Regions from separate parts of the Neobacillus sp. 19 genome, predicted to be linked through region 1. Evidence: predicted binding sites of a transcription regulator. Region 1 holds the regulator's gene; the other holds the start of a gene.
The links. The regulator Rex, encoded in region 1, represses fermentation and respiration genes when NADH is low (regulators of the CRP and FNR family bind a similar motif). The targets are predictions, from matches to a motif close to TTGTGAAATATTTCACAA.
Positions count from the first base shown of each region.

Region 2: a site for Rex is predicted at 2,867-2,884, ahead of qoxA (cytochrome aa3 quinol oxidase subunit II). Genes of this name have one in related genera too.

Region 1 covers NZ_JBMPZU010000099.1:120,842-126,795, forward strand. Annotated here, with positions in the region: gene ACO1D1_RS26920 (ABC-F family ATP-binding cassette domain-containing protein) at 488-2,407, opposite strand; gene moaC (cyclic pyranopterin monophosphate synthase MoaC) at 2,553-3,050, shown strand; gene ACO1D1_RS26930 (redox-sensing transcriptional repressor Rex) at 3,082-3,735, shown strand; gene ACO1D1_RS26935 (YhbD family protein) at 3,841-4,464, shown strand; gene ACO1D1_RS26940 (polymer-forming cytoskeletal protein) at 4,477-5,193, shown strand; gene ACO1D1_RS26945 (cytoplasmic protein) at 5,208-5,915, shown strand.
Region 2 covers NZ_JBMPZU010000093.1:19,361-25,314, reverse strand. Annotated here, with positions in the region: gene qoxB (cytochrome aa3 quinol oxidase subunit I) at 1-1,680, opposite strand, end outside; gene qoxA (cytochrome aa3 quinol oxidase subunit II) at 1,753-2,652, opposite strand; gene ACO1D1_RS25505 (S1 domain-containing RNA-binding protein) at 3,002-3,448, shown strand; gene ACO1D1_RS25500 (HAD family hydrolase) at 3,545-4,372, shown strand; gene ACO1D1_RS25495 (hypothetical protein) at 4,436-4,606, opposite strand; gene ACO1D1_RS25490 (LrgB family protein) at 4,828-5,058, opposite strand; gene ACO1D1_RS25485 (CidA/LrgA family protein) at 5,061-5,276, opposite strand; gene ACO1D1_RS25480 (LysR family transcriptional regulator) at 5,287-5,700, opposite strand; gene brnQ (branched-chain amino acid transport system II carrier protein) at 5,792-5,954, opposite strand, start outside.

The DNA of each region.
Region 1 (5,954 bases):
AAATGAAACGCGGTTACATTGACCGAATTGCAAAAAGGAAAGCTTAAACGGTAAATGAAACGCGGTTACATTGACCGAATTGCAAAAGGAAAAGCTCAAACAGTAAATGAACAACTCCTCAATGGACATAAATGCAAAAAAGGACCGCACATCCCCTAATATTGTGGATAAAATTTTTCAAAAAAACTGATAACAATCAACAAATTGTGGATAAGTCTGTGTATACTGTTGATAATGTGGATAAAAACGGTGTTTAATGTGGATAATGTGGAAAAGCATAAAAAATGCATAAAAATAAACTGTTTGAAATGTGTATAATGTTGTGGAAAAGTGGATACATGTTAAAACATGTTGATAATTTTTATGAATTTGTCGAATTGTACTCAGATTTTGTCGATTAATTTTTAAAGTATGTCGATACACCAAACATTTTGTTGATAGAAGTAAAGCTAAAAACCGGGCGATCCAATCAGCCCGGTTTCATTCTTTATTCAGCAAGCTCAGCCCATTCTTCCATCAATTGCTCGAGCTCTGCTTTTGCATGTTCATTTTTCATGTTGATTTCTATTACCTTTTCATGGTCCTGAAAAATCTCCGGCTCACATAATTGCTGCTCGTACTGTTGAATGTGTTCCTCTAGTTCTTCTATTCGCAGCTCAATTTCCTCTAACTTTCGTTTTCGCTGCCGTTCCAGCTTTTTAGTTTCCTTATCCTGTTGATAACTATTTTTTTCAAAAGCATCCTTTTCCACAATTGCTTTCGTGGAGGCTGCTAGTGCAAGGGCTGCAAGTTCTTCCTGCTCTAATTTCTTTTCCAGATAATAATCATAGTCCCCAAGATACTCTGTGCTGCCGTGCCGGCTTAATTCCAACACTTTAGTGGCAATCCGGTTAATGAAATATCTGTCGTGTGAAACAAACAGAATCGTCCCAGGATAATCCATCAGGGCATTCTCGAGAACTTCCTTACTGTCCAGATCAAGGTGGTTCGTAGGCTCATCAAGGATCAGCACATTTGCTTTCTCCAGCATCAGCTTAGCCAGCGCCAATCGGGCTTTTTCACCGCCGCTTAACGTGGAGACAATTTTTAACACATCGTCGCCGGAAAAGAGGAAGTTACCTAACACCGTCCGAATTTCCTTTTCACTTTTTAACGGATAATCATCCCAGAGTTCATTTAAGACACGCTTATTGGAGGTTAATTCGGCCTGTTGCTGGTCATAATAACCAATTGAAAGGTTTGTTCCATAATAAACTGATCCAGCAAGTGCGGGCAATTTTTTTATGATGGTTTTTAACAGTGTCGATTTTCCGATTCCATTCGGACCAACAAGAGCAATACTCTCTCCTTTATAGGCGCGGAAGGTGATGTCCTCTGAAACCATCTCACCCTCATACCCGACGGCAAGTGAATCCACCGTTAAAACGTCATTCCCGCTTTGTTTTTCAATTTCAAACGAGAAGGTTGCCGATTTTTCGTCCCCAAGCGGACGATCCATCAGCTCCATTTTTTCGAGCTTTTTCCGGCGGCTTTGCGCTCGCTTCGTGGTCGAAGCCCGCGCTAAATTTCGTTGGATAAAGTCCTGCAGATTAGCGACTTCTTGCTGCTGCTTCTCAAAGAGTTTCATATCGCGCTCATAATTGGCCGCTTTTTGCTCAAGGTAGGCACTGTAGTTCCCGGGAAACCGCCCGATTTGCTTGCGGGATACCTCATAGACCTGCGTCACAACCTTATCTAAAAAATAGCGGTCATGAGATACGATTAAAATCGCGCCATCATAGCTCTGTAAATATTGTTCGAGCCATGATAATGTATCAATATCGAGATGGTTGGTAGGCTCGTCCAGAATCAAAATGTCGGGACGCGTTAACAGCAGCTTTCCAAGGGCAAGACGGGTTTTCTGTCCGCCGCTTAAACTGGAAATCATCAGGGTGCTGTCGTGAAAGTTAAGGCCATGCAGAACGGAGCGGATATCGGCTTCGTATTGATAGCCCCCTTGCTCCTTAAATTTTACTTGGAGCAGATCATATTCTTTTAAAATCCGTTCGTATTTAACAGGGTCCTCGAAAATAGCAGGGTCGGCCATTTGTTCTTCCAGCCTGCGCAGTGACTTTTCCATTGCACGCAAGGGTTCGAACACGGTCAACATTTCTTCCCAAATAGATAATTTGGACTCAAGTCCGGTATTTTGCGCTAAATAGCCGATGGTCACTTCTTTCGGCTTTATAATCTCACCGCCATCATGTGACAAATGACCGGCAATAATTTTCAATAATGTCGATTTTCCTGCGCCGTTGCGGCCGACGAGGGCGACACGGTCACGGGTTTGTAATTCCAGCTTTATATTCGATAAAATAAGGTCAGCGCCATAATATTTTTGTAATTGATTAACCTGTAACAAAATCATCTAATTTCACCTCTATATACATACTAATAGTGTACCGTATAACCGGATTACGGGCAATAAAGCCAATGGCTATCAAAAAAGTTCAAAGTTTCACACACATTTTAGGAAAAATAGTGTATTATTTTTGGATAGGAGGAATATTTTTATGGCAGAATTTACACATTTTAATGAAGAGGGCAGAGCAAAGATGGTCGATGTCAGTGATAAACCAGAAACGGCACGTACCGCTCTTGCTCATTCCAGCATAACGGTCAGTAAAGAAATTTTTGAAAAAATAAATAACCAAGAAATGAAAAAAGGCGATGTGCTAGCAGTGGCTCAAGTTGCAGCAGTCATGGCTGCAAAAAAGACGTGGGATTTGATCCCGATGTGTCATCCGATTCCATTAACAGGGGTAAATATCTCTTTTACATGGGAAGAGGGCGGGCAAGATCAGGTTCAATTACATATTGCTGCAGCTGTTAAGACAAAAGGGAACACAGGTGTGGAAATGGAAGCGCTAACAGCTGCTTCGGCCTGTGCATTAACCGTTTATGATATGTGTAAGGCAGTTGATAAAGGGATGGTCATTGGGCCAACCTATTTAGTCGAGAAAACTGGCGGAAAAAACGGTGACTTCAAGCGAACGGAACAAGTGAAATAATAACATACATTCAAAAGGGGTGTGGGAGAATATGAGTAATGAAACGATGAAGATACCACAGGCGACAGCCAAACGGCTGCCCCTCTATTATCGATTTTTGAAAAATTTGCATAGTTCAGGCAAGCAAAGGGTTTCATCAGCAGAATTAAGTGAAGCGGTAAAAGTGGATTCGGCAACGATTCGACGCGATTTTTCTTATTTCGGCGCATTAGGGAAAAAGGGCTATGGATACAATGTCAATTACTTATTAACATTCTTCCGTAAAACACTTGACCAGGATGAATTGACTAAGGTTGCCTTAATCGGGGTGGGGAATCTTGGTACAGCCTTTTTAAACTATAATTTTTTAAAAAATAATAACACAAAAATTGCCTGTGCCTTTGATGTCGATCCGGCAAAAATGGGCACGATGATTCGTGAAGTACCTGTTTTTCACATGGATGAGTTGGAGAAAGTGTTAGTGGAGGAAGACATACATGTTGCCATTCTAACCGTTCCAGCCCAAGCAGCACAGATGATCACGGACCGGCTTGTGAATGCCAATGTAAAGGGGATCTTAAATTTCACCCCAGCAAGGTTAAATGTCACATCCTCAATCAGGGTACATCACATTGACTTGGCAGTAGAACTCCAGTCACTGGTCTACTTTTTAAAGCATTATCCGACAGTGGAAATAGAAGAATAATGTCGATTAAGACTTTTCACAGAAATTGTGGAAAGTTTTTTTATTGCCTTCTTTACAACGTAACAGTGTTATGTTACATTAAAAACCAGAAAGGGGATATTAAAAATGAGCGAGGGGTTAATTTCGAAAAAAGATTTATTAGATATGGCAGGAATCTCGTACGGTCAGCTGTATCGCTGGAAGAGAAAGGATCTAATTCCTGAGGACTGGTTTATTCGAAAATCAACGTTTACGGGGCAGGAAACCTTTTTTCCAAGAGAAAAGATTTTAGAGCGAATTGATAAGATTCAAACGATGAAAGAAAACCTATCATTGGATGAGCTGGCTGACATGTTTTCACCTAACGTAACAGAGTTGCATTTCACGAAAGAGGAACTGTTGGAGCGTAACATTGTTTCGAGTGCAGTAATGGACGTATATTTGGAAACTGAAAAGGGCGGAACACATTTTGATTTTTCAAGAATTCTTGAAGTCTATGTATTAGAGAAGCTGCTGCAGTCCGGAGAAGTTAATCTAGATGAAGGGAAAATGCTGCTTCAAGTCTTAAAGGATCATAGGGGATCGATCAAACAAAAAAATGCTGAGTTAGTGCTGACGAGAAAACTGGGGGTTTCATCCTGTTTATTACTGATCAATGCGGAAGCTGTTCAGTTTGACCAAGGGACGAAAGTGATGGTTCAGCTTTCACTCGTGAACTGTATGGAAGAGATTAAGGCGAAGTTATTATAAAGGAGAATGATCATGGATACGCAAAAAAGGGGAGACTTGAATATTAACGGCTTTGGCTCGGCAAACGGCGGGCAATTTCGCCATGTAACCATCAATGGCAAAGGAACCGTTAACAGTGATATCGACTGTGTCGAATTCGATTGCAATGGATCGGGAACGGTAAATGGAAATGTTGTAACGAACAAAGCTAAGATTAACGGAAACGGAAAAGTGAAAGGAAATCTTGACTGTAAATCATTATCAGTCGATGGAACGGCGAAAATTGAACATAACCTTTACGCGGAACAGTTCAACGTGGCGGGGAAGACCTCTGTCGGAGGAAAGCTAAAAGCGGAGGAAATCAGCATTAAGGGCAGGCTGACCGTTGAGGGAGATTGTGAAGCGGAATCGTTTAAAGCGGAGTCACTGTTTATCATTGGCGGGCTTTTAAATGCGGATGAAGTGGATATTAAGATTTTTGGAGAGTGCAAAGTTAGAGAAATAGGCGGGCAAACCATTCGTATTAAAGACAAACCGGCATTAATGGGATTATTTAAGTCGTTTATTCAAACCCAGCTGGAAACGGAATGTATCGAAGGGGACAAAATCGAATTAGAAAATACGAAGGCGGCTGTTGTCCGCGGCAACGAGATTACCATCGGGCCAAAATGTGAGATTGGTCTTGTTGAATATAGCGGAAAGCTTTCAGTTGACAAAAAGGCAGTTGTGAAAGAGTCGAGAAAGATATAAAGGGGGAGAAAGAAGTGGAAAAAGGTCAAAATCTGACGATCAATGGTTCAGGCAATTATCCTGGCGGCCGGTACGATAAGGTGAGCATCCGCGGGGAAGGGACGATTGAAAGTAATGTAGAATGTTCTACGTTTCATATATACGGCACGAGTGAGGCATTGGAGAATGTGAAAGCCGGATCTGTAAAAGTGATCGGTGAAACGGTAGTGATGGGGAAAATGGAGTCTGGTGACATGTTGGTAATGGGGACGTTGTCCATTGCTGGTGAATCAGCTTTGAAAAAAATCAAGATCCTTGGGACTCTTGAAGTGGGTGAGCGGCTTTCAGGTGAAACAGCTAATATAAAGGGCAGTATATCCGTGGGCGGCGACGTCGAATATGAGAGATTTGATTTAAGCGGCGGATTTGAAATAAAAGGTCTATTGAATGCGGATACGATTAATATTGCTCTCCGTTTTGGCAATAGTTCGGCTGAGGAAATCGGTGGTGGAAAGATCACAATTAAAAGAAAAACATCACTGCTTCCATTTGTTAAGGATGAGGGGTCACTAGTAGTGAAGGTAATTGAAGGCGATGAAGTATTCCTTGAAAATACGACAGCAGATATCGTCAGGGGTAAACTGGTTAAAGTCGGTTCAGGCTGTCAAATTGGCCGGGTAGAATATTCGACTGATTTTATTCAGGATAAGCATTCGACGGTTAAAATGTCGGAAAAGATCTAGAGGAGATTTACGGGAATGGATGGTCGTTGATAAAAGGCC
Region 2 (5,954 bases), on a different contig from region 1:
CCAAAACGCTTGACTTGAAGCAACTTGTGGTTCAATGGCAAAGTTATATTCCGGTACCGGAGTATGTGTTGCCCATTCAAGTGACCGGGCATCCCAAGGATCCGCGCCAATATTTCTTGGCGAATAACGAACACTGTAATAAACGTTGTAGACGATTAGAGCAAAGCTGATTGCCATAACCCCAGCGCCAACGAACGATAGCATATTTAATGGCCCATAGCCAGTTGCCTCAGAATAGGTGTACATACGTCGCGCCTGTCCATCTAAGCCTGTAATGTACATTGGGAAGAAAGCTAAGCAAAAGCCAATGGAAAGAAGCGAGAATGCCCATTTTCCAATTCTTTCATTTAACATAAAGCCAAACATTTTTGGCCAATAATACGTTAGACCGGCAAGCATTGCAAATACAACACCAGGAATAATCGTATTATGGAAGTGAGCGACTAAGAACATTGTATTATGATACTGGTAGTCAGCTGCTGACATTGCTAACATTACCCCTGTTACCCCGCCAATGACAAATAACGGAATAAATCCGAGCGAATATAGCATTGGAACGGTAAAGCGAATTTTCCCTTTCCATAATGTGAATAACCAGTTAAAAATCTTAACTCCTGTAGGTACAGCAATCATCATAGTTGTTATGGAAAAGAAGCTGTTTGCTACCGCCCCTTGACCCATAGTAAAGAAATGGTGTGCCCAAACCATACAGGAAAGAGCTGAAATAATAACCATGGAAGCGACCATGGATTTATAGCCATAAAGGTTTCTTCCTGCGAATGTTGAAATAATTTCACTGTATATGCCAAACGCAGGTAAAATGAGAATATAAACTTCAGGATGTCCCCATACCCAGAACAAGTTGGCCCAGAGCATATCCATACCACCATTTGTGGTTGCGAAGAAATGGGTTCCAAATAATCTGTCCATGCTTCCCATTGCAAGTGCCACTGTAATGACAGGGAAAACCGTAACGATAATTAGGTTCGTCACTAAAACAGACCAGGTAAACATCGGCATCTTCATTAAGGTCATGCCTGGTGCTCTCATTTTCATAATCGTTGTAATCATATTAATACCGGTCATTAGCGATCCAATTCCGGATATTTGAATAGCGATCATATAATAGTTCGTTCCAACTGATTTACTGAATTCATTCCCTGCAAGCGGGAAATAAGAAGTCCAGCCTGCATCAGGTGATCCTCCGACAACAAAAGAGATATTAAATAGCATTGCGCCAAAGAAGAATAACCAAAAGCTTAATGCATTTAATCTAGGAAATGCCACATCCCGTGCTCCAATTTGTAATGGAACAACATAGTTCATAAAGGCAAAGATGAATGGCATTGCCATAAACATGACCATAACAACACCATGTGTTGAGAAAACTTCATTATAATGCTGTGCATCAAGCAGCTTACTATCTGGGACAGCAAGCTGGGCCCGCATCATAATTGCGTCCACTCCGCCTCTGAATAACATAATCAAAGCAGAGATTAAATACATAATCCCAATTCGTTTATGGTCAACCGTTGTTAACCATTCCTGCCATAAATAACCCCATTTTTTAAAATAGGTTAAGCCAGCAATAATGGCAATCACTGTAAGACCAATTGCAACCATTGATGCATAGATCGCAATACTTGGATGTGATATGGCAAATCGTTCAAAGAACTCCATCCTTTTATAAACTCCTTCCAAGAAATTCATTTTTTTAACTATTCATTTACCGTTCAATATTTACTCATAATTTTAGTGATCAGACATATCCATTTCCATTGGTGAATGTCCAGCATGATCTTCCTCTTGTTTGTCCGAACCCATGTGATGTTCATTAGGAGGAGGATTAAAGCCTAAATGCGTACCAGTAAATGTCATTTGTCCGAGATGCCCCGGTTTTAATAACTCGTTAAACTTGTTCTCCGTTAGAGGGTTTGCGGTCTTCTTCACGTCTTTTACCCATTTATCAAAATCCTCTTCGGACATTGCCGTAACATTGAACATATTTTCAGCGAATCCTTTACCGCTGAAGTTTGCGTTTCGGCCCATCATTTCACCGGGTTCATCTGCAGCTAAGTGCAATGTCGTGATCATATCAGACATTGCATATTTTTGTCCGCCAAGCTGCGGAATCCAGAAACTTGTAATCGGTCCATATGAATATAGCTTAAATTCAATCGGACGGTCTGTTGGAATATATAAATAGTTAACCGTTTCAATATTTTCCTCCGGGTAACTAAAATGCCATTTCCAGTCAGATGATGAAGCATATATAACTAAAGGTTCCTTATCCTGATATCCAAGTGGTTTAGCTTCAACAATATAGTTACTTTGTACAGATACAATCGAAAAGTACGTAACAATAACGATTGGAATTCCGACACAGATCAATTCGACCCATTTATTCCCCTCGATGTGAGGCGGTTCATAGTCCGGGCTTGCCTTAGAAGCGCGATACTTAATTAACACATAAATCAAAATAGCGAAAACAACAACCACAATAAATGACATGATTCCAATCGATAACAAGATATCATGGGCTTGCCTTTCCGCTTGAGGCCCTTTAGGGTCAAGAACCATTAATGGCTCACATCCTGTAAGCACTGTGGCAATGGTTAAAACAAGCATTAATAAAGCCGATTTTAATTTCATACTAGTACCCCTTTCTCTTATTTAAGACATTTCCATGTTTAAATTTTTTGTGTGTGTGATTTAAATCACATCTTAAAGCTATCTTAATAGCAATTAGTTTGAAAGGACACCCATTTTGAAGATATGTCACTAAATGTTCAAAAACAATTCAACAATTCGAAACGGGGATGCAATTCATTGGAATTTTGTTTGAAAATCGATTATTATATAGCTTTTGTGAATTATTTCACGTAAATATCAGCAAACAAAAGTGGGCTATTTAGCTATAAAAATAAAGAGGATATTCTTTTTCATAAATATTTGTTATAATAAGGTGTCTTTAACATTATTGAGGGGGAACTATATTTCAATGTCAGTCGAAGTAGGCAGTAAAGTACAAGGTAAAGTAACAGGTATCACTAATTTTGGAGCATTCGTAGAATTACCAGGCGGCTCAACAGGTCTCGTGCATATTAGTGAGGTTGCGGACAGCTATGTAAAGGATGTGAATGATCATCTCAAAATAGGTGACGTAGTCGAAGTAAAAGTAATTAGTGAGAAGGACGGAAAAACTGCCTTATCCATTAAAAAAGCAATTGATAAACCTGAGGGACAAACCTCTTCCTATTCACGTCCACCACGTCAAGGAAGAACAGACAACCGTTCGAAAGACTTTCGTTCAAAAGGCAATTTCAAACCGAAGGAAAGTTTTGAAGATAAAATGTCTAAATTTTTGAAGTCAAGTGAAGAGAATTTATCTAGCCTTAAACGTAACACGGAATCAAAACGGGGCGGCCGAGGCGGAAGACGCGCATAACTGCTGCGTTTTTCATAGATCACATAGATAAAGGCAAGCCAGTACAAACCGGCTTGCCTTTTCCGTTAAGATCAAATGAGAAAGGACTTATGAACGATGAAATGTTTATCAATCGATTTAGACGGAACATTATTAAACTCTGACCATGAAATCTCGGAAGAAAATCTAAAAGCTTTAAACGATCTGCAGGAACAAGGACATTGTCTTATTTTGAACACTGGCCGCGCCTATGCAGATGTGATTAATTTAAAAGCCATCCAAAATATGGAGATTCCAATTTTTTGTGTTAATGGTTCTGTTCTATACTCCCATACAAGAGAGCTGATGTTTGAAGCGACATTATCGCCTGAAACATATCTTGAATTATTCTCCATTTTAAGGGAATTTGGTGTAGGAATCCTCGTCTACACCAATCATGGCGGCTTTCCGTCAACATTGCCGCCATTACATGGTAAAACAAGGCAGGAGCTTGATACACTTTTTAATGAATTTAATTATGCTGAAATTCTTGAAATAGACAATCTAAAAATCTATAAACTTATTGCACTAGTCCATCATGATCAACTCGAAAAAATCACAGCGGTAAAAGCACAAATAGCCGGCAAATTTTCAATTTCAGTAGCGTCCTCCTTCCCTAATAATGTCGAAATCACCTCTAACGAAGCCCATAAAGGAAAGGCTTTATTACGCTATCAAGCAATGACGGGCCATATATTTGATGAAATTATTGCTTTTGGAGATGGCGGGAATGACCTTGCCCAATTTGAAGTGGCGACGACTTCCGTTGCGATGGGAAATGCCCCAACTCATGTTCAGCAAAAAGCAGATATCATCACGAAGAGTAATGATGAAGATGGCTTTGCCTATGCTGTTCGACAGCTTCTCCCATTACTAAAAAACGAAGAAAAAGTCCCAGCAAATTAATAAGAACGAGCCATTTTTTATGGCTCGTTCCCTTTTTTTGAAAACCATCTTTCCTCTTATCTTTTAATATTTTGTTAACAGCTTCATAATCTCTTTTTTTCGATCCTTATCTTTTATTCTCGTTAAATCCAGGGCAAATTCAAAGCCTTTATGTTTCGACCTTAGTACTTCTTTTATCGCCTTTTTGATACTTGCCTCATCGTCCGTAACGGCGATTACCCTTCGCAGCATCATTTCCCCTCCTCAATTGAGTTGGTTAACTTGGAAAAATGGACATTCCTTTTCATTATATTTGGCAATTTTTAAAAAATGGAAAATAATCAGTCAATTAATTATACCTAAATACCTATCATGTGACTATTATAATGGAATCCTTTCTATTTTTTTAAAAGAAAAAGGCTCCAATAAGCACTATAATTACCATTTCTACAATAGGTGATGTATGTTCAAATTCATTAGAGAGGGAATATTGGTACGGCAAAAGCAACTGTAGCTGGGCCGAGTAAATGTGTCAGCCATTTGACATCTTTAATATATTGGTTTGCAGAAACATTTGTTACTGAAATTAGTACAATTAATAGGATAGGTGCTAAGAGTAAGGGATGAAAAAGTGGAATACTCCATTTTCCATTCACCATTTTGGAAAAACGGTAAATCAGATACGTTGCAAAAGTAAACAGGATCATCGTCAATGCTGCTCACTCCTTTTCCTGCCCGTCATTTTTTCCGCAACTAAGGCTGTCAATCCCATAACTATGATTGTACTTATTGCAATTAATCCAACAATCTCCGCTCCCTGCAGGCTCAAAATATCATGATAGTTCACAATCCCGACCGCGGAAGGTATAAAGAAAAGCAGCAATTCTGCCAATAGCCAATTTGCACCCTTCTCTACCCATTCCAACTTGATGACTTTAAAGAAAAGAGCTATTAAAAGAAGAACCGCCGTACTCTGTAATATTCAATTCAATATTAGGATAGGCACGATGAAACTTAGCCATAACCCTCGGAAAAAATAAACTGCCGATAAAAGGTGGAAGCCCGATATTAATTTGACCCCTTGCTAAGTTCGTCAAATCATTTAAAGACGTTCTCATTTCTTCAATCAGGACGTTCATTTTCTGCGCATATTCCATTACAACCTTCCATGCATCGGTCAAATCACTTGTCTTATTGGAGCGAATGATCAGGGTCATGCCAAGCTCTTCTTCCAATGCCATGATGGACTTACTTAATGCTGGCTGTGAAATATGCATATTTTCAGCCGCTTTTGTTATACTTTTATGTTTGGCCACCTCAATGAAAAATTGTAGTTGTCTTAATTCCAAATTCAAGCACCTCAAGCCTCTAGTTTACATAACATTTTTACGGTAAATAAGTTAAATTTAAGAAAAAAACACCTCCACAACTGTGGAGATGTTAAACCGCACCCTCCGTTTTACTCTTTAGTCGAAAAGCCCAGTAGTTCTGTACACGGACGATTAATGTCGAAATCAATATGGCAATCAAAACTGGAATCAGCCACCCCAGCCCATCATTGTATAAAGGCAAAATCCTTTCATAAAAGGAAATTATCGCTTTT